Regions from separate parts of the Mesobacillus sp. ABV4_180 genome, predicted to be linked through region 1. Evidence: riboswitches for the same ligand, from Rfam matches in the RefSeq annotation. Region 1 holds a riboswitch; each other region holds the start of a gene.

Evidence for each region. Region 1 has a riboswitch for lysine ahead of ACXAEA_RS04600 (Na+/H+ antiporter NhaC family protein). Riboswitches for the same ligand answer to the same signal wherever they lie in the genome.
Region 2: another riboswitch for lysine. It lies ahead of ACXAEA_RS20645 (amidohydrolase); the one in region 1 lies ahead of ACXAEA_RS04600 (Na+/H+ antiporter NhaC family protein).
Region 3: another riboswitch for lysine. It lies ahead of ACXAEA_RS06915 (aspartate kinase); the one in region 1 lies ahead of ACXAEA_RS04600 (Na+/H+ antiporter NhaC family protein).

Annotation. Positions count from the first base shown of each region.
Region 1 covers NZ_JBSWTJ010000001.1:943,680-951,723, reverse strand. Annotated here, with positions in the region: gene ACXAEA_RS04625 (YhcN/YlaJ family sporulation lipoprotein) at 1-554, shown strand, start outside; gene lipA (lipoyl synthase) at 963-1,877, opposite strand; gene ACXAEA_RS04615 (M23 family metallopeptidase) at 2,250-3,245, shown strand; gene ACXAEA_RS04610 (methionine/alanine import family NSS transporter small subunit) at 3,288-3,392, opposite strand; gene ACXAEA_RS04605 (sodium-dependent transporter) at 3,392-4,903, opposite strand; gene ACXAEA_RS04600 (Na+/H+ antiporter NhaC family protein) at 5,153-6,736, opposite strand; lysine riboswitch at 6,878-7,061, opposite strand; gene yunB (sporulation protein YunB) at 7,128-7,886, opposite strand; gene ACXAEA_RS04590 (HD-GYP domain-containing protein) at 7,947-8,044, opposite strand, start outside.
Region 2 covers NZ_JBSWTJ010000001.1:4,048,993-4,057,036, forward strand. Annotated here, with positions in the region: gene ACXAEA_RS20625 (pullulanase) at 1-1,231, shown strand, start outside; gene ACXAEA_RS20630 (alpha/beta fold hydrolase) at 1,368-2,162, shown strand; gene ACXAEA_RS20635 (hypothetical protein) at 2,211-2,405, opposite strand; gene ACXAEA_RS20640 (methyl-accepting chemotaxis protein) at 2,564-4,291, opposite strand; gene ACXAEA_RS20645 (amidohydrolase) at 4,520-6,139, opposite strand; lysine riboswitch at 6,299-6,475, opposite strand; gene ACXAEA_RS20650 (nuclease-related domain-containing protein) at 6,586-7,491, shown strand.
Region 3 covers NZ_JBSWTJ010000001.1:1,385,632-1,393,675, reverse strand. Annotated here, with positions in the region: gene ACXAEA_RS06920 (YslB family protein) at 268-723, shown strand; gene ACXAEA_RS06915 (aspartate kinase) at 797-2,029, opposite strand; lysine riboswitch at 2,221-2,398, opposite strand; gene uvrC (excinuclease ABC subunit UvrC) at 2,469-4,241, opposite strand; gene ACXAEA_RS06905 (hypothetical protein) at 4,257-5,717, opposite strand; gene ACXAEA_RS06900 (FTR1 family iron permease) at 5,821-6,738, opposite strand; gene ACXAEA_RS06895 (hypothetical protein) at 6,774-7,526, opposite strand; gene ACXAEA_RS06890 (glycosyltransferase family 2 protein) at 7,577-8,044, opposite strand, start outside.

The DNA.
Region 1 (8,044 bases):
ACCAGCGCCCTGATTTATACGATGAAGACGGCCGTAAAGGGTTTAAGGATAAAAGCGAAGACTTCGGGTATGTACGCCACCAGAAGTCCGGTGTCATGGGTGCCGATAACATGGAAGATGCGTATGAGGCCCTTGACCGCGAGAAAATAGCTGACATGATCGGTAGATTCAGCACAATGGTCCCGAATGTCGATGATGTATCGACACTGGTTACCGATGAAGAAGTCCTGATCGTTTACCAGACAGATTCTGATAACCGGTTCGAAACTGCCGACCAGGTGAAGAGAATGGGAATGTCAGTCGTTCCGCGCTGGTTCCACGTATATGTATCAGATGATACAAACCTGCGCAATGAAGTGGAAAATTTCGCCTCACTTGATACGGACAGCCGTGATGTGGATGATTTAATCGATGGCGTTGTCAAACAAATGCTAAAATCCCCTCAGGGCCGTGACATGAGCACTGGGGAAAATGCGAATGGCGAAGCAAAGGGTGAACTGAACGAAGAGACTGATAAAGATGATATTTCAACACAGATGAAAAAAGGAAAATAAGAAAAGCGCAATCGCCTTGGGCAGCCCCGACAAGCGCTGGAGGGCCGACCATTGAAGTCACTCTTTGACTTCATTGGGCGGACCGAATTCGAAAAGCGGAGGCGACTGCCCAACTCCGACAAGCGCTGGAGGGCCTGCCAGTGAAGTCGCTCTTTGACTTCATTGGCAGGACCGAAGCGTCTCGAGGAGTTAGGAGACGCAGCTAGACAAGCGTCTCGAGCTGCTCAAAGCTGACGCTTATCGCAAGATAATCTAAGAAGACTCTCAGGGATGAAAACTGGCTAGGCGCTGGAGCTGGACAATTCTCAAAGTGAAATTTTACATTTTCTTATCTCATAAGAAAAAGAGTTCAGCTTTGGTGTGCTGAACTCTTTTTCACGCTCTATTGATTTGCAAGTAATTATTGGGTTATGCCTGTTGCGCTTCCTGCTCTGCAAGCTGCTGTTTATGTTTCGCGGCAGAGTTGACTTGCTCATCTGCATGGTATGATGAACGAACCAGTGGTCCAGCTTCACAATGGCTGAATCCTTTTTGCAGTGCGATTTCTTTCAATTCAGCGAACTCGTCTGGATGATAGTATTTTACGACCTCAAGATGCTTCTTGGAAGGCTGCAAATATTGGCCAAGCGTCAGGATGTCCACGTTATTTGCACGCAGGTCATCCATAGCCTCGATCAGCTCTTCTTTCGTTTCACCAAGACCGACCATGATGCTTGATTTTGTTGGAATGTCAGGCTGCATTTCCTTAGCGCGGCGCAGGAATTCCAGCGAACGATCATATTTTGCCCGTGCGCGGATTCTTGGTGTCAGGCGATTAACTGTTTCAATATTATGGTTCAGGATATCAGGACGGGCATCCATCAGGGTTTGTAGGTTTTCCAGCACACCACCCATATCGGAAGGCAATACTTCGATCGATGTGAACGGATTTTTCCTGCGGATGGCCCTGACAGTTTCAGCAAAAACTGCTGCACCGCCATCTTTCAGGTCATCGCGGGCAACCGCTGTTACGACAACATGCTTCAGGTTCATAAGTGTAACGGAATCCGCGACTCTTTCTGGCTCCTGCCAGTCCAGCTCAGTCGGCAGACCTGTTTTTACAGCACAAAAACGGCATGCACGCGTACATACATCACCGAGGATCATGAAGGTTGCAGTTCTTCTTACTGCCCAGCATTCATGGATATTCGGGCACTTCGCTTCCTCACATACAGTATGTAAGCTTTTTTCCCTCATCATCTTTTTTAAGCCAGTGTAGTTTTCATTTGTGTTCAGCTTTATTTTCAGCCACTCGGGCTTTCTCTGTACCTCTTTTTTGCTCATTATTTTCACTCCATTCCTGCTGCATTACATCAAGAACACCATGAAAAAATCAAGGCCGGCATACAGCTTCTGATGTCACTTTAACATAATGAAAAACACACGACAAGTGCGATAATCTGGGATTACCATTATTTGATGTTTATGAAAAATCCCTTACATCGCAAACTATAACAAGAAAAGTGAAAGCGCCTGCTCAGCCCCGACAAGCGCTGGAGGGCCGACCGGTGAAGTCGTCCTTTGACTTCATTGGGCGGACCGAAGCGTCTCGAGGGGTTAGGCGCTGTAGCTGGACACGAAGAAAAGCGAAAGCGCATTTACCTATGGTGTTTAAGCATGACAATAAAGGACCCAATTCATGAAGGGAGGATTACGGTGAAATTATTAAAAGCAGTTATCGTTCTTTTTTTACTATGCCCTGCCCTTTCGGTTGAAAAAGCATCTGCTGCCGAACAGCAGGAGGCTGATATTTATAAAAAAAGAATGGACCTATATAACCGTGTAGAAGCTGTTACCCAGATCCCCTGGTACTATATTGCAGCAGTCGATCAATATGAACGGAATGTCAGACAGGCAAGAAGGGACTTGCCCAAAGCTGAAGGTATATCCGGAATATATTTTAAACCTGAAGAGTGGGCCGGATTGCTGAATCCCAAACTTGAAGATGAGAATCCGGTCTCAATCCAGTTTTTCAACGGGATTGGCTTTGACGGGAACGGGGACGGCAAAGCAAGCCTGAAGGACGACGAAGACGTACTGCAGGCCTTCGCACAGTACCTGCTTTCATATGGAAGAGACCATGAGAACATAAAAATTGGTTTATGGAATTACTACAAACGCGACAAGACCGTTGCTATCATCATTGGAAAAGCGATGATCTACAGACACTTCGGGCGTTTGGACCTTGATACTCACTCATTTCCGCTGCCATTGCGAAGCAACCACAGCTACAATAATACCTGGGGCGATGCCCGGGGTTGGGGCGGCAGACGAATCCATGAAGGAACTGATATTTTTGCCGGTTATGGCGTGCCGGTGCGTGCAACCGGCTATGGGATTGTGGAAATGAAGGGCTGGAATAAATACGGCGGATGGCGTGTAGGAATACGCGATATCAATAACACTTATCACTATTTTGCTCATTTGAGCGGGTTTGCGAAAGAACTTAAAGTAGGTCAAATCGTAGAGCCGGGTACGGTCATTGGAGGTGTCGGCAGCTCTGGTTATGGCCCTCCTGGAACAAGCGGCAAATTCCCTCCCCATCTGCATTATGGCATGTACAAGGATAACGGATATACAGAATGGTCATTTGACCCGTACCCTCATTTGAAGTTATGGGCCCGGCAGGAACGAGCAAGGCTGAAGAGATAAAACCATGTAAAAAGGCCAACCTGATCAGGTTGGCCTAGATTATTAAGAAGAGCGGGATTTTTTTGCTGCATGCAGCACGCTGACAACAAGGCCGCCCCAAATGATTCCAATTCCCAGTACCATCATAACGATTGAACTAGCATCCATTATTTAGAGACCCCCTTGTCTTGTGGAACTTCATATAGAGTGTTATCCCATTTCTTTACGTACTTGAAAACAAAACCTACTAAAAGTGCACCCAAAGCCACAAGCCATCCATAATAGAAGTTGAATGATTCTGGATAACCACCATAGCTCGTTTTTAAATCAGTAAGGATATTCATTACCATCATGATGCCAAGAACGATAGGTGTAACGTATTTTAAGCAAATATTCCACCAGCTGCCAAGTTGAATATCGGAAATTCCATCTGCATGGCTTCTTAAGCTGTTCAATTCCTTAGCAACCCATGCAACCAGGATGATTTCAACAAATCCAGATGCAACAACACCATAGTTATTGATAAAAGCATCCACTGTGTCAAGGAAGTTCAGGCCGCCTTGAGTGGCAAAAAGGATTGAAATTAGAGCTGACAGACCGCCACCTAACGCAACTGCTTTATTACGGGAAACACTGAACTTATCCTGGATTCCAGCTACATATGTTTCGACAATAGAGATTAGTGATGTTAATCCAGCAAGCGTCAAACTTACGAAGAACAAGACACCAAATGCCGCGCTGAATGCAGGTAGCTCATTAATAATCTGCGGGAAGACTGCAAATGCCAATATTACGCCTTTGCTGACCACTTCATCAACTGCTACTCCCTGCTGGTTTGCCATGAAACCTAATGCTGCAAATACACCAATACCTGCTAACACTTCGAATGATGAGTTAGCGAATCCAGTAATGAACGCATTATTGGTAATATCAGATTTTTTTGGTAGATAACTTGAATATGTGATCATAATTGCAAAAGCGATTGATAAACTGAAGAATATTTGGCCATATGCAGCAACCCAAACCTTACCGTTCAAGATCTGTCCCCAGTCAGGTTTGAAGAATGCATTGATACCATCAACAGCTCCATCAAGAGTTAAAGCACGAACAACAATAATTAAGAATAAAATAACAAGTGCTGGAATAAAGACTTTATTTGCTGCTTCAATACCCTTTTTAACACCTTTGAAAAGAATGCCTAATGTGATGACCCATACAATAATCAATGGAACAAATACTCCAGGAACAAGACTTCCAACTTTTCCTGCATCAACTACTTGTAAATAATCACCAACAAGGAAAGTCAGTGGATCGTCTCCCCATTGCTTGCTTAAAGAGAAATAGGCGTAAGACATAGCCCAGGCAATGATGACCGCATAGTATGTTGAAATGACAAAGGAAATAGCCAACTGCCACCAGCCAAGCCATTCTGAACCCTTCCTTAGTCTTGCAAAACTCAATGGTGATGAACCACGATACTTATGACCAATAGTAAATTCCATGATTAATAGTGGAATACCTGCTGTCAGTAATGCAAATAGATATGGAAGGAAGAAAGCTCCGCCTCCATTCTCATACGCTACTCCAGGAAAGCGCCAAATATTTCCCAACCCGACTGCCGAACCTACTGCAGCAAGAATAAATCCCGCCCGTGTTCCCCACTGTGGACGATTTTCCATCATGAATCCCCCTCTGCTCTCTAATACTTGGAAAATATTGATGTATTAGAAAGTTTTATATTTTCTGATTATTTAATCTAGGATTAGTATAGCTAGTTTTTTTCTGCTTGTCAAAATATTATTTTACTTATAATAAAATATTTCACGAAAATTTTTCCCAACAATACCAGGGCTCCTATTAATTAGGATTCTATTCCCATTTATTTAAAAATATGAAAAAAGCTGTCTGGATATCAGACAGCTTTTTTATTATTCTACAAGATTTTCTTTTAGAACTTCTTCCTTTGTTTTATTGCCAAAAATAAAGGCAAATGCGATTAACAGGATTGCCACTACACCTAGTGCAGCAATCGTGCTGCCTGTGAATCCGATGATCAGGAATCCAACAGCAGAAATAGCAGCAGATATCAAAGCGTATGGCAATTGAGTCATGACATGGTCCATATGGTTCGACCCAGCTCCTGTAGACGATAGAATCGTAGTGTCTGAGATTGGTGAACAGTGGTCTCCAAAGACAGCACCCGCTAAAACTGCAGCTAAAGCAGCCAGCAGGATGCTGATGTCAGAAGCAGCAGCAATATCCCCTGCGATTGGAAGCAGGATTCCGAATGATCCCCATGATGTCCCTGTAGAGAAAGCCATGATACCGGCAACAATGAACAAAAGGAACGGCAGGAACGAAATATTCATGTTAGAGCGTTCTACAAGTCCTGCGAGATATGTTCCTGTTTCCAGCCTTCCGATCAGGTCTACAATTACCCAGGCAAATAAAAGAATATAAATAGCTGGGAGCATGGATTTAATTCCTTCAAGTATTCCTTTTCCAAATACATTAGCATTCACACCTTTTAAGACAACAGACTGTCTCACGAAAAGGATAACTGCTGCTGCAAGTCCCAATAAACCGCCGGTGACAAGAGATTTTGTCACATCTGTATTTTCGAGAATGCTAAAGATTGTTGCTTCCCCTTCAACAGCACTCAGGCCTGTCCACATCATGGCACCAACAGTACCGACAACAAGTGCCAGAATCGGCCACACCAAATCGCCTACAGTTCCTTTTGAACTTGTTGGAAGGTCATCTTTCAATTCACCAGGAACCGGCTTGCTTTGGTCCACAACAATCCCTTCATTGAATGCTCTTTCTTCATGGAACTTCATCGGTCCAATTTCGACATTGCGAAGAGCTACGATAAAGACCATTGCCAACGCTGCCAGCGCGTAGAAATTCATTGGCACGATTTGCATGAATGCTGAAAATGCACCATATTCTTTTACTCCGTGCGCAGCGAGGATTGTCCCGATTAACGCGATAATGTATGCTCCCCAGCTCGAGATCGGGGAAATGACACACATTGGAGCAGAAGTTGAATCAATGATATAAGCAAGTTTTGCACGAGATACCTTCTGGCGGTCAGTAATAGGACGAGTGATCTGTCCTACAGCCAAAGCGTTGAAATAATCGTCAATGAAAATGATAACACCTAAAAATGCGCCAACGAGCTGGGCACCAACTCTCGTTTTAACCCGCTTCATCGCCCATTCGCCAAATGCACGGCTTCCGCCAGAAATGGAGATGAACGCAGTGATCGTACCCAATAACAATAGGAATAAGATGATGTACAAGCTATATGTGTTCAGTTCCCCATCAGCGACGAAAATCCCCTTGATCGCATCCCACATAATAGCAAAGGCTTTCCCAATATTGAATTCAGCAAGCAAAAACGCTGCTGCGATGATGCCTGTTCCTAATGACAAAAGCACTCGCCTTGTGATTACTACCATTAAAATTGCCAATAATGGCGGCAGTATTGAAAAAATTGTGTTCTCCATTTGTTCTCCTCCTTGTTTTTTGACAGGGGGGAACTGTTACATGAAAAGAGTTAGTTAGCTACTTCTTTAAAAAAATATAAAAAAGGGCAACGATAGAGAACATTCTATCGCTGCCCTTAATAAGCAACTAGTTTCTCCATCACGATCTGTAGCTCCCCATTATGAAGATACCTCCATAATGACAGTGATACTCTTGTTCAAAGTATCCCCAGCAAAAGAAAATGTGACTCACTTTCCTTCGCTTCGGCAATATTCCCTTTCATCTGTGATCAACGTTGTCATCCTCACACAGATTACTTATGAATTCTGCTCCTCTACCCCACCGGAATGATAAGGTTTATTATTCAATTAATTTTATAATATAACAATATCACTAACTTGACAACTGTTTTTATTCTCCAGGAAGCTGGATCGCTGGTGAAGAATCACCGCCGCCATTGTAAAATTGCGGGACTTTTCCTGGATAGTAGACACTGCCTATAGGAATGTCTTCCTGCACAGTGGCAATTTCAGTTGCAAAAGGAATAATGATTTGCACATTGACTTTCACTCTCACCGAAACGTTAATCAATGTATTATTAATCCCATGCTCTTCTGTTTTCCAGACAATATCGGCTGTAACATCACCAATCGCGTTGAATTTCACCGGGATCATGGGTCCCATATTACCAAGGAGAGCATTATTTGTGGCCTGCCCTAATGGTACATAATAAATAATTCCTTCTTCCTTGTCCTCTTCGTCAGTCACGATTTCAACGTCTGAAAGCATCTCCAGCTGCGTGAGATTGCCTCGTTCTGCTTCTTTTAAATTCATTTGGACAAGATTAGCGGTTTCTGCCTTTACACGATTGATTATTTCTGTATTGAACTTCATTGCAGTTGACGTCCCGCCGTCAAGCGGGACAAATTCGATCACTTCATCAATATCCATGCCGCTTGCAATCTTCTTGTTGATCGCTTTATTGATCACAAGCGTTGCAATTTTCCTGGTCTGGGATTCGGCATAGCTCATAAGAGTAGGCTCAATCCCTTTATCTATGATCCAAAGTCCTGCTGCGGTTGAAAAGGAAAAAAAGACGAATGTCAGCAGGAATACATACCTGAAAGGCAAAGGTCCTTTTCGAGGCAGCCGCCGGCCGAATTTTGCCAAAACAAATCCCCCCTCTAAAGCTATATGTATGCTTTAAAGGGGGGAACTAGCCTAAAAAACTTAACTATTGGCGTACTCATATTTTATGATCGTCTCGCAGCTGACGATCATCAATGAAAGATTGGACTTCAAATCCAGCTCATAAGGTTCAACACGCT
Region 2 (8,044 bases), 3.1 Mb from region 1:
CGTTCCTAACTACTATGCCTTCCAGGATGCACAAGGAAACTTCCTTGGCGGCTTCGGAAACAATCTGGCAACAAGCCACAAAATGGCTGAAAAGCTGATGGTAGATTCGGTGAAATACTGGTTCGAAGAATACAAGATTGATGGAATGCGTTTCGATATGATGGGTGACGCAACCTACCCTTCTGTGCAAAACGCTTATAATGCTGCAGCAGCTGTGAACCCTGATGCATTGTTCATCGGTGAAGGCTGGAGAACATTCGCCGGCCACATCGCTGAACCAGAGCTTAAGGGCATGGGCGCTGACCAGGATTGGATGGACAAAACGGATGATGTTGGCGTATTCTCCGATGAAATCCGTAATGAGCTAAAATCAGGCTTCGGCTCTGAAGGTGAACCTCGCTTCATCACAGGCGGAGCGAGAGACATCAACACGATCTTCAACAACATTAAAGGCCAGCCGGGCAATACAGCTGACGATGATCCAGGCGATATGGTCCAGTACATCGCAGCGCATGACAACCTGCCGCTTCACGATGTTATTGCCCAATCGATCAAGAAAGACCCTTCTGTACCTGAAAATGAGTTGGAAATTCATAAGCGCATCCGCATTGGAAACTCGATCATTTTAACGTCTCAGGGAACTGCATTCCTTCACGCAGGCCAGGAATACGGCAGAACGAAACAGTGGAAAGCTGAAGGCGTCCCTGAACAGAAGTATCATGAATTAACAGATGAGCAAGGCAACCCATTCGGATACTTCATTCACGATTCTTATGATTCATCCGATGCCATCAACATGTTTGACTGGCAAAAAGCAACGAACAAAAAGGAATACTCAGTCAACACGACAACTCAAGCCTATACAAAAGGTTTGATCGAGCTGAGAAAGTCAACGAACGCTTTCCGCCTCGGCGAAAAAGAACTAGTTGATCAGAATGTTCGATTGCTTGATTTACCTGAAATCAAGGATACAGACCTTGTGATCGCCTACGAAAACGTATCTACCGATAACACTGGAACATACTACGTATTCGTAAACGCAGATACTAAGAAACGGGAGCTGACGATTGACGGACTCGACTTCTCCAAAGGAAAGGTCCTTGTCGACAATGACGAAGCAGGTAAAACCCCTGTATCCAAGCCATCTGGCTTCAAACTAACGAAAGACAAATTAACACTTGATCCATTGACGACTGTTGTCATCAAGGTGGACAAAAAAGGTAAAAAGTAATAATAGAAGACTACGGCAGGCATCATCATTCTCGTGATGGTGCCTGCCGTTATTTTTACCATCTCCTTTTAGTTTACTAGTCAAAGCATCAAGGGTATCATTAAGTATCACCTCATGAACGCCTAAGGAGAATCGGATGCTAGATTACAAGTTATATAAGGGCCGCGGCTCGGAGTACATTGTGTTGCTGCACGGAATTGGCGGGAGCTCCAATATCTTTTACAAGCAACTAAAACCGTTTCTTAAAAAATACAACATCCTGGCGATCAACATGCCTGGGCATGGGAATTCGCCTGATATTGATTCATATAAAGGAAGTTTCTCGTTTGATATGATTGTCTCGGAGATTGTGAAAACATTGGATCATCTCTCGATCAGGAAAGCCCATTTCGTAGGCATTTCACTCGGAACAATCATCGTCCACCACCTGCTGCAGACGGAACCCGAGCGTGTGAGATCCGCTGTGCTTGGCGGCGCTATTACGAGGCTGAATCTTTTCGCTAAATCGCTGATCAAATTGGCCTGGTGGGTAAAAGATTTCATCCCGTTTATGTGGCTTTATCGCATTTTGGCATTGATCCTGATGCCAAAGGACAACCATAAAGACTCAAGGCGATTTTTCATCCAGGAAGCCTATAAAATGAAAAGGAAAAATTTCCTTGCATGGTATCACCTGGCCGGAGATGTCGAAGCCACATACAGCAATGTCCAGGAAATCAGTGAAGATGTCCCAAAGTTCTATATCTCAGGAGCTGAGGACCATATGTTTGTGAAAGAACTTGCAGATGACCTGAGAGGGGATACAAGCTCAGAGTTAGTCATCCTGGAGCACTGCGGCCACGTTTGCAATATAGAAAAAGCGGATGAATTCAACCAGCTTTCTCTCGATTTCATGAGTAAGCATCAGATCAAAAAAATGAATATCAGTTAAAAAAATGGGGAGTGAGCCGTCTGGCTTACTCCCCCTTTGTTTAGCTTTTTAATAGTAATACGGATACGGTCTTGGCGGGCAGCAAGGATATGGCGGGTATGGTGGGTACCCATAATAAGGACGCGGATAAAATAAAGCACTTCCTAATAATCCCCCGGCCAATCCACCTAAAAACGGAAGCCCAAACCCAAAACCGAAAAACCTCTGATCCCGTGAACGATAAGGATGTCTGTATGCATGCATACGGCTTACCTCCCTCTTCTCTTTTTTGTATTCACTAATTTTATATGCGTTTATCACGGGTTTGGCTTGGGCTAATGTGCCTTGATTGAGCATTTATGGGTGTGCGAAAGTCAGGCATAAAAAAAGAAGCACGATATGAAACCGTGCTTCCTCGCAATTTAAATCTTGAACTTCGCTACCATTTCTCTCAGGTTTTCTGCCAGTCTCGCGAGTGATGCTGATGAAGAGGCTACTTCTTCCATCGAAGCTAATTGCTCTTCCGTTGCAGAGGCAATTTCTGATGTGCTTGCCACAGAATCCCGGGCGATTTTGGTCACTTCTTCAATGGAGGCGTTCACCTGCTGGACGCTTGCCGACATTTCTTCAGAGATAGCGGAAACCTCCTGGATTTCCGAGCTTACATTCTCAATCGATTTTAAAATTTCGTCAAAGGTCCGTCCTGTGTCTTCTACCAATAAGGTGCCCTCAGAAATTTCAGCTGTGCCTTTGTTCATCATTTCCACGACCTGGTGGGTTTCTTTTTGAATGACTTCTATCAGGCCAGAGATCTGGCTGGCTGATTGCCTTGAAAGCTCGGCCAGCTTCCGTACTTCATCCGCGACCACCGCGAATCCTTTTCCATGCTCCCCTGCTCTTGCAGCTTCAATCGCTGCGTTCAAGGCAAGCAAATTCGTCTGGTCAGCGATCCCTGTGATGACTTCAATAATTTTTCCGATTTCCGCCGATTTACGATCCAAATCCTTGATGACGGCATTCGTTTCACCTGTCGTTTGATTGATCGCCTTCATCTTCTCAATGACTTTTTCCAGAGATTCATGTCCGAGCATTGCCTGTTTCGTCGTATCAGCTGCAGACTCTGCGACAGTGGATGTCGTGACTGCAACCCGCTGGATTCCCCCCGCCATCTCTCCTACTGCCTTCGCGCTTTCTTCCGTGTTCTTGCTTTGGAGCTCTGCACCGCCTGCGACTTCCTGGATTGCTGTCGCTACCTGGTTCGTAGCAGAATTCGTCTGGTCGGCACTTGCCATCATTTCTTCAGCTGATGCCGCAACCTGCTCCGAGGTACTGCTAACCTGAAAAATCAAATTCCTCAAGTTGGTCGTCATTTCATTGAAATCCGTTGCTAACTGGCCAATCTCATCGTTATTCTTCACATTGATTTTTTCAATAGCCAGGTTCCCGCCAGCCAATTGCTTTGCCGCCTGCGATACAAGCTGGACAGGCTTTGAAATCATCCTGCTGATATAAGTAGCAATCACGATTCCAATGACAAAAGCAGCTACACTGAGCGCAATGATGAGCAAGGCTACTTTCTGTACATTGCCAGAAAGCGTCTCACTCGTAGAATTCAGCGCATCTTGCTGATACTCAATAGCATCTTCCGCTGCGGAATTCAAGTCAAAGATCAGCTGATTCCCTTCTTTCTGCATCAATAGCCGAACCTTGACCGTTTCTTCATCCCGAATTAAAGTAAACGCCTCTGAAGCGACCTTATAATACTCTGCCTCAGCAGCCACAAGGTTCTCTCCTACCTTTTTCCCCTCAGCGGATTTCGTTGTGCTCAAATACTCCTTTGAGCTTTTGGCAAAAGCTTCTACCGCACCCTCAAATTCAATCAGGCTTTCACCATCACCATTTGCCATATACTTTTGAAGCGCCAGCTGCTCCTTCATGATGGCATCCTTCATCTCCACAATCAGATTCAGCTTTTCCATCCGGTCATTAATAGACGATGAATACTGGCTATTCATGTTGTTAAACTGAAAATTCGTGATGATTGCCACAACTGCCAACAAAGCCAAAACCGAAAAAAAGCCCGCCAATAATTTGGCTCGAACACTGAACTTCATCTGTGATTTTCTTGCGAATCTCTTCTTGAATTTCATTTTTCCGCTCTCCTGTCCAGCAATAGAGTAAATTACCGTTTCTTCTCTTACTATCTATTTCGGTTTAATTTCAGAAAATTTTAGGACTTTAGCCATAAAAATAAAAAGGACGGGTCTCGCGCTACCAAATTGAAGCAGAAGAAGATTCCCTGTGTCTCAGGGAAATAAAAAGGACGGTGTCGCGCTTCCGAAAGGAAACAGAAGAACCGTCCCTGTGTTTCAGTGCTTTCAAACGGAAACAGAAGAACCGTCCCTGTGTTTCCGATATTTGATTTCGCCGCCTATGATGGTCATTTCGATGTTCATGGATAGGAGTTCATCTGGATTTGACATCTGGAATGGATTTGCTGAGTAAACGGTCATGTCGGCTAATTTACCTCTAGCAATCGTGCCTTTTAGTGTCTCTTCATTCGTTGGGTATGCTCCGAGTTCGGTGAACAGGCGGAATACATCTACCATCGGCAGCTTTTGTTCTGGCACATAGCCTTCGTGCATTTCTCCTGGCTTTTTGCGCGTTACTGCGGCATGGATCCCGAGAATCGGGTCGACTGGTTCGACCGGTGCATCGGAGCCACCAGCACAAATGACGCCGGCTTCCATCATTGTCTTCCAGGCGTAGGAAAGCTTGATCCGCTGTTCGCCAAGGCGCTCCTGAACCCACGGGAAGTCACTCGCGATAAAACGAGGCTGGATATCAGCAATCCTGTTCGGCCCTTTTAGCCGCGGAATCAATTCCTCCCGTAAAACCTGCGCATGAATCAGCCTGTCACGGTAAGATGCAGCCGGAAACTGGTCCAGCACGTCGAGAACATTTTCAAGTGCCTTGTCGCCAATCGTGTGAACTGCAATCGGCATATCAAGCTCCCTTGCTCCTTTAACAATCTCAAATAGCTGCTCCTGGTCATACATGGCATCGCCGTAATGACCGGGTGCATCGCTGTATTCTTCAGATAAAAGCGCAGTCCTCCGCCCAAACGCCCCATCGGCAAAAATCTTGACTGCGCCAATTTGCAGCGTGTCATTGCCATAGCCTGTATACATTCCGGCTGCTTTTAAATCCGCTAAAAACTCATGGTTGATCAAGAGATTGCTGCGCAGACCCAGCTGTTCCCCGTTTAACAGTTCATTAAAAAGATTCCAGGTTTTATCGAGACCACCGAGATAAAGCGGATCATTCGTATGCACACTCGTTAACCCCTTGCTCATCGCGTAGTACATCGTCTGGCGCATCGCTTTCTTCCAATCGTCATAAGACCTCTCAGGAATATGCTGCCTGATCAGGTTCGATGCTGATTCAAGGAACAGTCCAGTGGGCTGCTTCGTGATTTCATCCAATACAATCGTGCCGCCCTCCGGAACAGAGATTCCCGGATGATAGCGACTCGCTTCCAATGCCTTGCTATTGACGATCGCCGCGTGCAGGCATGTCCTTGATAAAAACAACGGGTTGGCAGGTGCCACATAATCCAGCTCCGCAATCGTCGGAATTCCCCCGTCTGTAAAAAGATTCTCATCCCAGCTGCTGCCGACGATCCATTCCCCTGGCTCAAGCTGCCTTGCTTTTTCCTGGATTTTTGCCAGCATCTCATGCTTTGAAGTAATGGCAGCAAAATCGAGATTGATAAAACTATCCGCCATGATGGATAAGTGCAGGTGACTATCTATTAAACCTGGAGTAGCTGTCTTTCCTTCCAAATCAATGACCTGCGCCTGGCTGCCCCATTGCAGCACCATATCAGCAGACGTTCCCATATCGATGAATCGTCCATGCTCGATGACGACCGCCTGTACCATTGGCTTGAGCGGATTGAATGTATAGATGGTTCCATTTTTATAGATGGTTCTCAAGAAGATTCTCCCCTTTTAAAAAAAATGAAAAGCTAGGAGAGGCCCATGCGCGGATGTTGGAGTTTGATAGAAGGGGATAGTGGAGTAGCTCTAGCATGCAAAAAAGCAATGATAGAAAATAACCTATCATTGCTTTTTACAATATACGTTATCCTCGTTTCGATCAGTAGTTCTCCATGCACAAATTCAAGCATGACAGTCTGCTCCTTTTCAGAAAGCATCCCAGCAATATTAAGTCTGACCTTTAATACGCTTCGGCAAACAACCCTTTCATCCGTCATCAACGATGTCATACTCCGATGGATTACTCATGTCATTCGCGCCTCTACCTCACCGATCTGATAAGATCCTATGAAATTAGCTTAATACTATCATAAAATGTCCAAGAATGTTCACTGATTTTTATGCGTTACTTTTTTAAAATGAAAGAAGAAAGGAAGTGGAATATGATTTTAAAAGAACGAACCAAACCAGAAGAATTAGTAATCCTGCAAGCCCTCAAGCCTCGAATGGAACTGCAAGATAAAGATGCGCAAAACCTCTACACGCTCGAAAAAGGCTATGAAGGAGAAGTGCAATTCGACCATTGGTTTACCAATCATAGAGTTGAAAGCCTCATTATCAACGACCTGCTCCTTGAAGTGAATGGCACTCTTTTTCAAATCGACTCCTTCGTGATCACGCAAGACCGGCTGCACCTTTTTGAAGTAAAAAATCTAGAAGGAGACTATTATCTGGATGGAGACAAATTCAAGACCGCTGCAGGTGCTGAAATCAAAAACCCTCTTCATCAGCTAAATCGGGCAGAGTTACTGCTAAAACAACTGCTGAAGAATCTGGGCATTTACATCCCTCTCGAACCCCACCTCGTGTTCATCAACCCTGAATTCGCCCTACTGCAAGCACCATTAAAATCACCCATAATTTTGCCGAATCAGCTGAACCGCTTCATGGATAAGATGAACCGGACCTCTTCAAAATTAACAAACAAGCACACCAAACTGGCCGAGGCTCTATTGGCCTTGCATATTAAGAAATCGCCGTTTAGCAGAGTGCCGGGGTATGATTTTGATAGGTTGAGGAAGGGGGTTATTTGTGATGGATGCGGGGAGTTTATGAGTAATTTAGGTAGAAATAAATCTTTTTGCAGTCATTGTGGAAATACAGAGAATATTGAATCCACAGTATTACGAATGGTTAAGGACTATCAAATACTCTTTCCAGATACTAAGGTGACAACAAAAGAAATCTATAATTGGATAGGGGGTATCTCGTCCCAGAAAGCACTTAGGAGAATCTTAAAAGAAAACCTTTCCTATCAAGGTGACTTTAATAGGCGTTATTACGAATAGTAAAACGGATCCAAACCAAGTAACTCTCATTTAGCGTCCGCAATCTTTGCGGATGTTTTTTAACGAGAACAACCTTTCACGTTCTGCGACCGAATTCCTGGCGAGTTCTCTTTTTCGGGCGCAGCTCCTTACGTTCTGCGACCGAATTCCTGGCGAGTTCTCTTTTTCGGGCGCAGCTCCTCAAGTTCTGTGACCGAATGCCTGACGAGTTCTCTTTTTCGGGCGCAGCTCCTCACGTTCTGCGACCGAATTCCTGACGAGTTCTCTTTTTCGGGCGCAGCTCCTCACGTTCTGCGACCGAATTCCTGGCGAGTTCTCTTACTCGGGCGCAGCTCCTTACGTTCTGCGACCGAATTCCTGGCGAGTTCTCTTTTTCGGGCGCAGCTCCTTACGTTCTGCGACCGAATTCCTCGTGTGTTTCCTATTTCGGGTGCAGCTCCTTACGTTCTGCGACAGAAATCCTTTCAAATTCCCCTTCCCGAATGAAACCAATTCAATTTGGCAAAATAATCAAAGTAGAAAACGCTTGCAATTTTCTCAGTACGTTTTATAA
Region 3 (8,044 bases), 440 kb from region 1:
GCATGGGTCAGGGGAGACCCCACAGGTGCTGAAAGCGCCGAGGAGGCTCCCCGGGCCACCCGCGGAAAGCGAAGCGCCTGGAACGGAAATCAACAGTCTAATTTAACACAGCCTTTTAATTCACAAAGATTCGGGTATGGTATGAACATGGAAAATAATAATAGAATTTCTAATGCCTATCTAAAATTTAACAACTTTTAAATTGGTTATCACAGGTTGTTTTTTCGGCAAATTGTTTATAATAGAGTAATAGAAAGAGGGGAGAACATGAGTGAATTAACAACTTCAGAGCAAAAACAAGAAAGCGAACCACTTTCAGTTTCCGCTTTCGGGTATGAATTGATCCGGGAAGTCCTGGTTCCGGAACTGCTCGGCAAGGACACCGCCGAAATCCTTTATTGGGCCGGTAAACGCCTGGCCCGAAAATATCCATTATCCACACTGGATGAGACCATCCGCTTTTTCATGGATGCAGGCTGGGGCACACTCACCATCAAAGAAGAATCCAGAAAAGAAATGGTGCTTGAACTTGGCAGCGAACTAATTTCCTCCCGACTGAAAAACAACCCAAACACCACATTCCAGTTAGAAGCAGGATTCATTGCCCAGCAAATGGAACAACAGAAAAAAGTAACAGCCGAAGCCTTCGAACATCCCAATAAAAAGCTGTCAAAAATCCTTTTTACGATTAAATGGGATAAGAATGATTTTATTACTGAATGATTGATGAGTTATGAATAAGCTGCTATAGAAAAAAGCTTTCCTGAAATTTGTCGGGAAAGCTTTTTCTACATCCTTACTTCGTCTTCACAGCTTCGGAATAAAGCTCAAATGCTTCATGCAAAGATTCTACTGCATTGACCATTTGTTTCTCCTCTACAACAGTGGAAACCTTGATTTCGGAAGTGCTTACCATTTTCACCTGGATTCCGCTTCCTTCGAGGACTTCAAACATCTTGGCGGCTACGCCCGGGTTTGAGACCATGCCTGATCCAACGATTGATACCTTTGCAAGGCCAGTTTCTGATTCGATTGCTTTATAGTTCAATAATTCCTTATTGCGTTCCAATACGTCCAGAGTTTCTGTCAGGTCATTGCTCTTGATGGAGAATGAAATGTTCGCAGTATTTGCCTCTGTCCTGCTCTGGACGATGATATCGACATTGATGTGGTTTTGTGCCAGTGTCGTAAAGATCGTCGAAAGTCCTTTTAATGAAGTACTCACCCCAAGGACTGATACTCTTGTGATTTGGTCTTCAAACGCTACTCCGCGTACTACTAGATTCTGTTCCATTCCATTCTCCTCCTCGATGATCGTGCCTCTTTCTTTTTCCATACTGGACCTTACTTCGATTGGCAATCCATAGTTCTTGGCGAATTCCACCGCCCGCGGATGGAGGACACCTGCTCCCAGGTTTGCCAGCTCAAGCATTTCATCATAAGAAACACTCAAAAGTTTCCTTGCGCTTTTCACATATCTTGGATCTGTTGTGAACACGCCTGTTACATCAGTATAAATATCGCACTTATCCGCCTTTAAAGCTGCGGCAAGAGCAACTGCAGTTGTATCTGATCCGCCTCGGCCAAGGGTGGTGATTTCCCCTCCATCAGTCACTCCCTGGAATCCAGCGACAATGACCACTTTGCCATTGCCCAGGTCATTTGCAATCCTGTCTGTATCTATTTCCACAATCCGGGCATTTCCATGGACTGCTTCTGTTTTGATGCCAGCCTGCCAGCCTGTATAGGATACCGCCTCGATTCCGTTTTGTGCCAGTGCCAACGAGAAAAGCGCAATCGTTACTTGTTCCCCTGTCGTCAAAAGCATATCCATCTCTCTCTTTGATGGGGCACTTGAAATCTCATTCGCCATTTCCACCAGATGGTCTGTCGTCTTGCCCATAGCCGATACAACAACGACTACATTATTACCTTTTTGCAATTCCTCTGCTGTCCTGCTGGCTGCATTCCTGATTCTTTCCACACTGCCAACCGATGTTCCGCCGAATTTCTGTACAATCAATCCCATTCGTTTCCCCTGCCTCTTCTTTATTTTGCCTCTGTCAGAGTTTGATGGCTAAGCCGCATATGTATCTTTCCCTAAGGCTTTCTGCTCTTTGCATGCTGTTTTTAATCAGCATGGCTAAAAGAACGCCCAAAAAACAGAAAAAGCAATGGAAAGTGTCTCCCATTGCTTGATAAACGTTTTTATACGCTGCAACATGAGATAGCACTCCAAGACGGCAATCTTGACAATCCTGCGTTTATTCAACGAAGGACCAGCGGTAAAATGGATAGGCATTTTCCCACTTCGGCGAACATCCCCTTTCAAAGCCCATCCCCGAATCCTACAATTCTCCCGGCTTTTACTCTTGAAGCTCGCACCTCTATCTTCACTTTAATGCTCTAAAGTGATAGTCATATTAAATTTTCACCATTATATCATACAAAAAAATAGATTACTACCATTAATTCTGCAATTTAGTATGGAGCTCCTGGGCAACATTCGCAGGCACCCCGGCGGCAGTAAGCTCATCAACAGTAGCTTCCTTCATCTTTTTCACTGAACCAAAATGCTTCAATAAAGCTTTCTTGCGCTTTTCGCCAATGCCTGGAATATCATCGAGCAGCGATTGAAACGCACTTTTTCCCCTTAATTGACGATGGAAGGTGATGGCAAAGCGGTGAACTTCATCCTGAATCCTTTGAAGCAGGTAAAATTCCTGGCTGTTTCGCGGCAGTTCAATCACCTGCAAAGGATTCCCATATAAAAGCTGGGATGTCCTGTGCTTATCATCCTTTGCCAATCCGGCGATCGGGATATCGAGCCCGAGTTCATTTTCCAGAACGTCCCTGGCGGATTCGATATGTCCTTTTCCGCCATCAATAATGATTAAATCTGGCAGGGCAAGTCCCTCTCTCAGCACCCTCGAATAGCGGCGCCTTACGACTTCCCTCATGGATTCATAGTCATCGGGACCTTTTACAGACTTGATTTTATACTTGCGGTATTCTCGCTTTTCAGGCTTCCCGTCTATGAAAACAATCATTGCTGATACCGGGTCTGTCCCCTGGATATTGGAGTTATCGAAAGACTCAATCCGATGGGGTGTGTAGATCCCCATTTGCTTGCCCAGGTTTTCCACAGCCTTGATCGTCCGTTCTTCATCGCGTTCAATCAATGAGAATTTTTCCTTCAGGGCAATTCCCGCATTCTTCGCTGCAAGGCGGACAAGCTCTTTTTTCTGTCCCCTCTGCGGCTGCAGAACTTTAACCTCTAACAGCGCTTCGGCCATTTCTGTATCCACACCTGCTGGCACCAACACTTCCTTTGGCTTGAAGTGTTCATTTTTTGAGTAGAACTGGCCAAGGAAAGTGAGGATATCTTCTTCTGGCTCATTGTGAATTGGAAACATCGAAACCTCACGCTCAATCAACTTCCCCTGGCGGATGAAAAAGACTTGTACACACATCCAGCCCTTATCAACCGCATAGCCGAAAACATCGCGGTCGGTAAAATCGGTGGTTGTCATCTTCTGCTTTTCCATTGTCGCCTCGATATGGGCAATCTTGTCCCGGAACTCCTTGGCCCGTTCAAAATCAAGCTCTTCGGCGGCCGCAGCCATTTTAGCTGTCAAGTCGACTTTGATATCCTTGAAGCCTCCATTCAGGAAGCGTGTGATTTCATCGGTGATTTGCTTGTATTCTTCCTTGCTTACATCTTTGATGCAGGGTGCAAGACATTGCCCCATATGATAATAAAGGCAGACTCTGTCAGGCAGCGTTGAGCATTTCCGCAGAGGATAAATCCTGTCCAGCAGCTTCTTTGTCTCATTTGCCGCCTGAACATTTGGATAGGGCCCAAAATATTTCCCGCTGTCTTTTTTGACCTTTCGGGTAATGATCAGCTTTGGGTGGCGTTCTGCCGTAAGCTTGATGAATGGATAGCTTTTGTCATCTTTGAGCATCACATTATATTTCGGATCATGCTTTTTAATCAGGTTGATTTCAAGTACAAGGGCTTCCATATCGGAGGAGGTGACGATGTATTCAAAATCTTCAATTTCATTCACAAGCCGGAGTGTCTTGCCATCATGTGATCCGGTAAAATACGAGCGGACCCTGTTTTTCAGCACCTTCGCTTTTCCTACATAGATGATGGTCCCCTGCCTGTCCTTCATTAAATAGCAGCCTGGCTGTGCTGGAAGCAGCGCAAGTTTATTTTTGATCTGCTCATTCATTCCGTTCACCTCCTGTTACGGTGTCCATTTATATAAAGTAATTTCGTTATAGACTGGATCAAATAGTTTATTTGACGTAAATGTCCGTATTTCCTCCAGGTTCTCATCAAGTTCTATGCCCTGAGAGCTGAAACCTTCGATTACACTGTCGGTCAAATAGATTTCCTTCCCTTTATACAATGACTGGTCATGCATAAAAATTTTATACGTATATACTCTTTTATGGGCATAAGGCATCCCCAGATACTGAAGTATCCTTGTTTCTTCCCAGGTGTATAGTACAAAGTCCTCAGGCACATCCTCTAGAAATTGGGCAAGCTGATAGACGGCAGGCTTTTCTGCTGCCTGTATTTTGATAAAATGCGTCGAAATCATTGCCTGGGCAATGATGAGAACCAGCACAAGCATACTGGCATAACGCGTTGTATGCTTACTGAAAAAAACTGCCAAACCAAAGAACACAATCAATAATGCCAGCGGCAGGATATGCCTCGGCTTATCGATATTCTGGGCAAACAGCGCCCAAAGTCCATATGAACTCAACATAAAGGTTCCAGAAAAGATGATCCTGTTCTTATACTGTTTAACTGATTTACCCGGCAAAAAAATCAGGATGCCGATAACTATATATATTACCATCAAAACAGTTGTTCGTGTAAATATTCCCCACCATAAAATGTTGGTAAACAGAAATGATTTCAATCTTGCGAAAATATTTAAGTCATTTGAAGCAGATGTACCTCCCCATTCCTGAAAATGGCCGCCAGTGAAACCAAACGCAAGCTCGAGGAAGTTAGCGATTCCCCCTTCTGACATGATCAGCCCGCCAACCCAAATCAGTTGGAACAACCCGGCAATGATCACATATTTTAAAACACCAGCCCAACCGATTTCGAGCTTTCTCCATTTTACATATAAAAGATAAACAAGACCTGCTCCCATCGGGATATAACTTAATCTGATCCCTAAAAGCACGCTCAAAAAAAACAGCGGCAGGATCATCCAATTTCCTGCTGGCCTTGATTCAGCCGCGGAGATACTCCAGAAATACCACCAATAAGCGGCAAGCGCTGCACCCTCTGACATCGGCTGATTTACGATGATCAATGGATAACTGGCAGAATAAATCGCTGAGGCAATCATTAATGCGCGAGAAGGTGCTACTATTTTCGAAGCGAGAAGGTACACCGGCACAATCGAACTGGCATAAACCAATACATTAAAAAGAACCAATGCCTGATTTGGAGTCGGTGCCAATACTTCCGTAAGCATTCCGCCCAATATGAAATATGGATATCCAGGGAAGTGAGGCTGCATCGCCCTAAGGTCATACCTTTCCATTGCCAATGAAAAATCAACCTGATCCCAAGAAGCCACAAAAGGATTAAGTGAGACCACTTGTACCGCAAACACATAGAAGACTGCGATCATACTAAGAGTCACAAATATTTTTTCCTTTATTCTTTCATTCTTCATCATTCTTCACCAACTGACTTTTAAGAAAATCGTCTTAAACGTATGAAAAAAGTACAAGGAATTTCCCTGTACTTTTTCTGGAGAGAGGATCGTAAACATCTCATTATTTTACTTGTGGATTAAGGACATTTACCTGCTTGTTTTCTGCAGCTTTATCTTTCTTCGGGCTCCGTGAGGATGTAAGCAGGAAGATCGCTGCAAAATAGCCGATATAGGCAATGACCTCTTCAATTGAAGGCATCGATGAGTACCCGAACAGCGCCTTCAGGAAAATCCCTATATCACCTGACATTAGCGGTGCGACACCGTTGTCTCTTAGATAATGTGCATAATCGATCGGATGTTCAGGCAGTAGCCATGTAATATCGTAAACATGGTACATGACGCTTCCGATCAGGTTTACGTCCTGCATCATCGAAATGGCCTGGACCAGCAGACCAGCTGAAATCAGGATGATGAAAGCCCCGGTGATCTGGAAGAAAGTCTTCAGTTTGACCTTCATCGTACCTTTAAAGAACATGTAAGAAACGACTACTGCAATCAGTGTACCAGTGATCGCTCCCCAGCCCTGCATTGCGGCACCGATGTTCCCGCCAGTAATGGCAGCGAAGAAAAAGACCGTTTCAATCCCTTCACGCAAGACTACAAGGAATGAATGGATGACCATGCCGACAATATTTCCCGTCGAAATGAACTTGTTCATTTTCCCTTCCATATTGCCCTTTAGGTCTTTACTGTGGCTCGCCATCCAGAATACCATCTGTGTCAGGAGGACCGTGGATACAACCATGATACCAATCTTCAGGTAAATTTCACTGCCCATTGCTGCAAAGCCAGTGAACACGACCTGGAACAGGATCGCTACCCCGATACTCGCCAGGACTGCAAGACCTGCACCCAGCCACACATATTTTGTATATTTGGAATGATCCATTCTCTTTAAGTATGTTGTGATGATTCCGATGATCAGTAACGCTTCTAGTACTTCACGAAAAGTAATTAATAATGCTTGAATTTCCATTGCTGATTCTCCCCTCTCCAAGGTGTCATCAAATTTTATCCTCTTCTTTTTCTAATGCCAATGAATACTACTGCCGCAATGACCGCGACAATCAGGATCAGCGGGAGCCAGTTGCGGATATTCGATAAATCCGTCCAGTCCTTTTTGCCGGTCCCTTCTTCTTCGGCTGTATCAGTAAAATGGCCGACTTCCAGGCTGGCAAGGTCAAATTCAGTTTGCAGCGCTTTCAGGATTTCTTCTTTGTTCGCTTTAAAAGCTTCTATGTCAGATGGTTTCTTCCCGACTCCGAACAGCCCGGGATTTCCAAGTGCTTCAAGTGCTTCGTCAAAATCAGTTTTGATTTGTTGATCCACTTCAGGATTTTCTGCCTCGACTTTCGGTGATAATGCCTGATATGTAGCAAAACCTTTTGCAAGCAGTTTCTTGGAGGTATCATACTCTTCAAAGTTTTTCTCAATGCTTTCTAGCCTTCTTGCTACATTCAAAACAAGGAGCTTCTCCATATTTTCAACTGTCGCTTCTTTATCCTCATCATTCAAACTCTTCATGATGACTTCTCCAGGCTCTGTACCCATATGCATGTCAATTTCTTCTTTCACCGTCTCGAACAGAGACTTTGATGCGGAGAAATTTGGAGGGTTCTCATCAAGCTTCACTTGCATTTCCTTGTAAACCTCCGCAACCTTTTCTTCATTTGGATCTCCATAAGAATAGGCATTGGCAGTTTGAGGAATGCCATTAATGAGAATCAATATCAGTAAAAAACAAAAAAATATCGCTTTTTTCATTTGTTCTTTCCCTCCTACAATGATAATGATAATGATTATCATTATATATGTCAATCATATTTGGCAATCGTCACTTTTTTGTCACTATTTCTACTGTTTTTAAGTTGAGGAGTATTTACTTCGCTTACTTTTCGAACAGGTCTGGACATCTCACGAAACACAGCCGGCACAACATTTGTCATGTATTTCCTGAAGGAAATAAAGGATGTCCCAGTCGTCCTTACACGGTATTGAATCGGCACTTCAAGCACCCTGAAACCTTTACGCACTAGATTCAGCGTCAATACTTGAGCATAATTATAGTCATGGATAATCTCGGAATGCTTCAGAACCTGTCGTGAGAAAGCTCTCATGCCCGATTGACCGTCATAAAGCCACTTTCTCAACAACAATGTTTGCAGGAAGGTGAAAAAATAATTACCCATTCTGCGATGAAACTTCATTCCCTTTATTGTGCCCATAAATCGCGAACCCATTGTATAATCGGCTTCACCATTCAGGATTGGCTTAACGATATC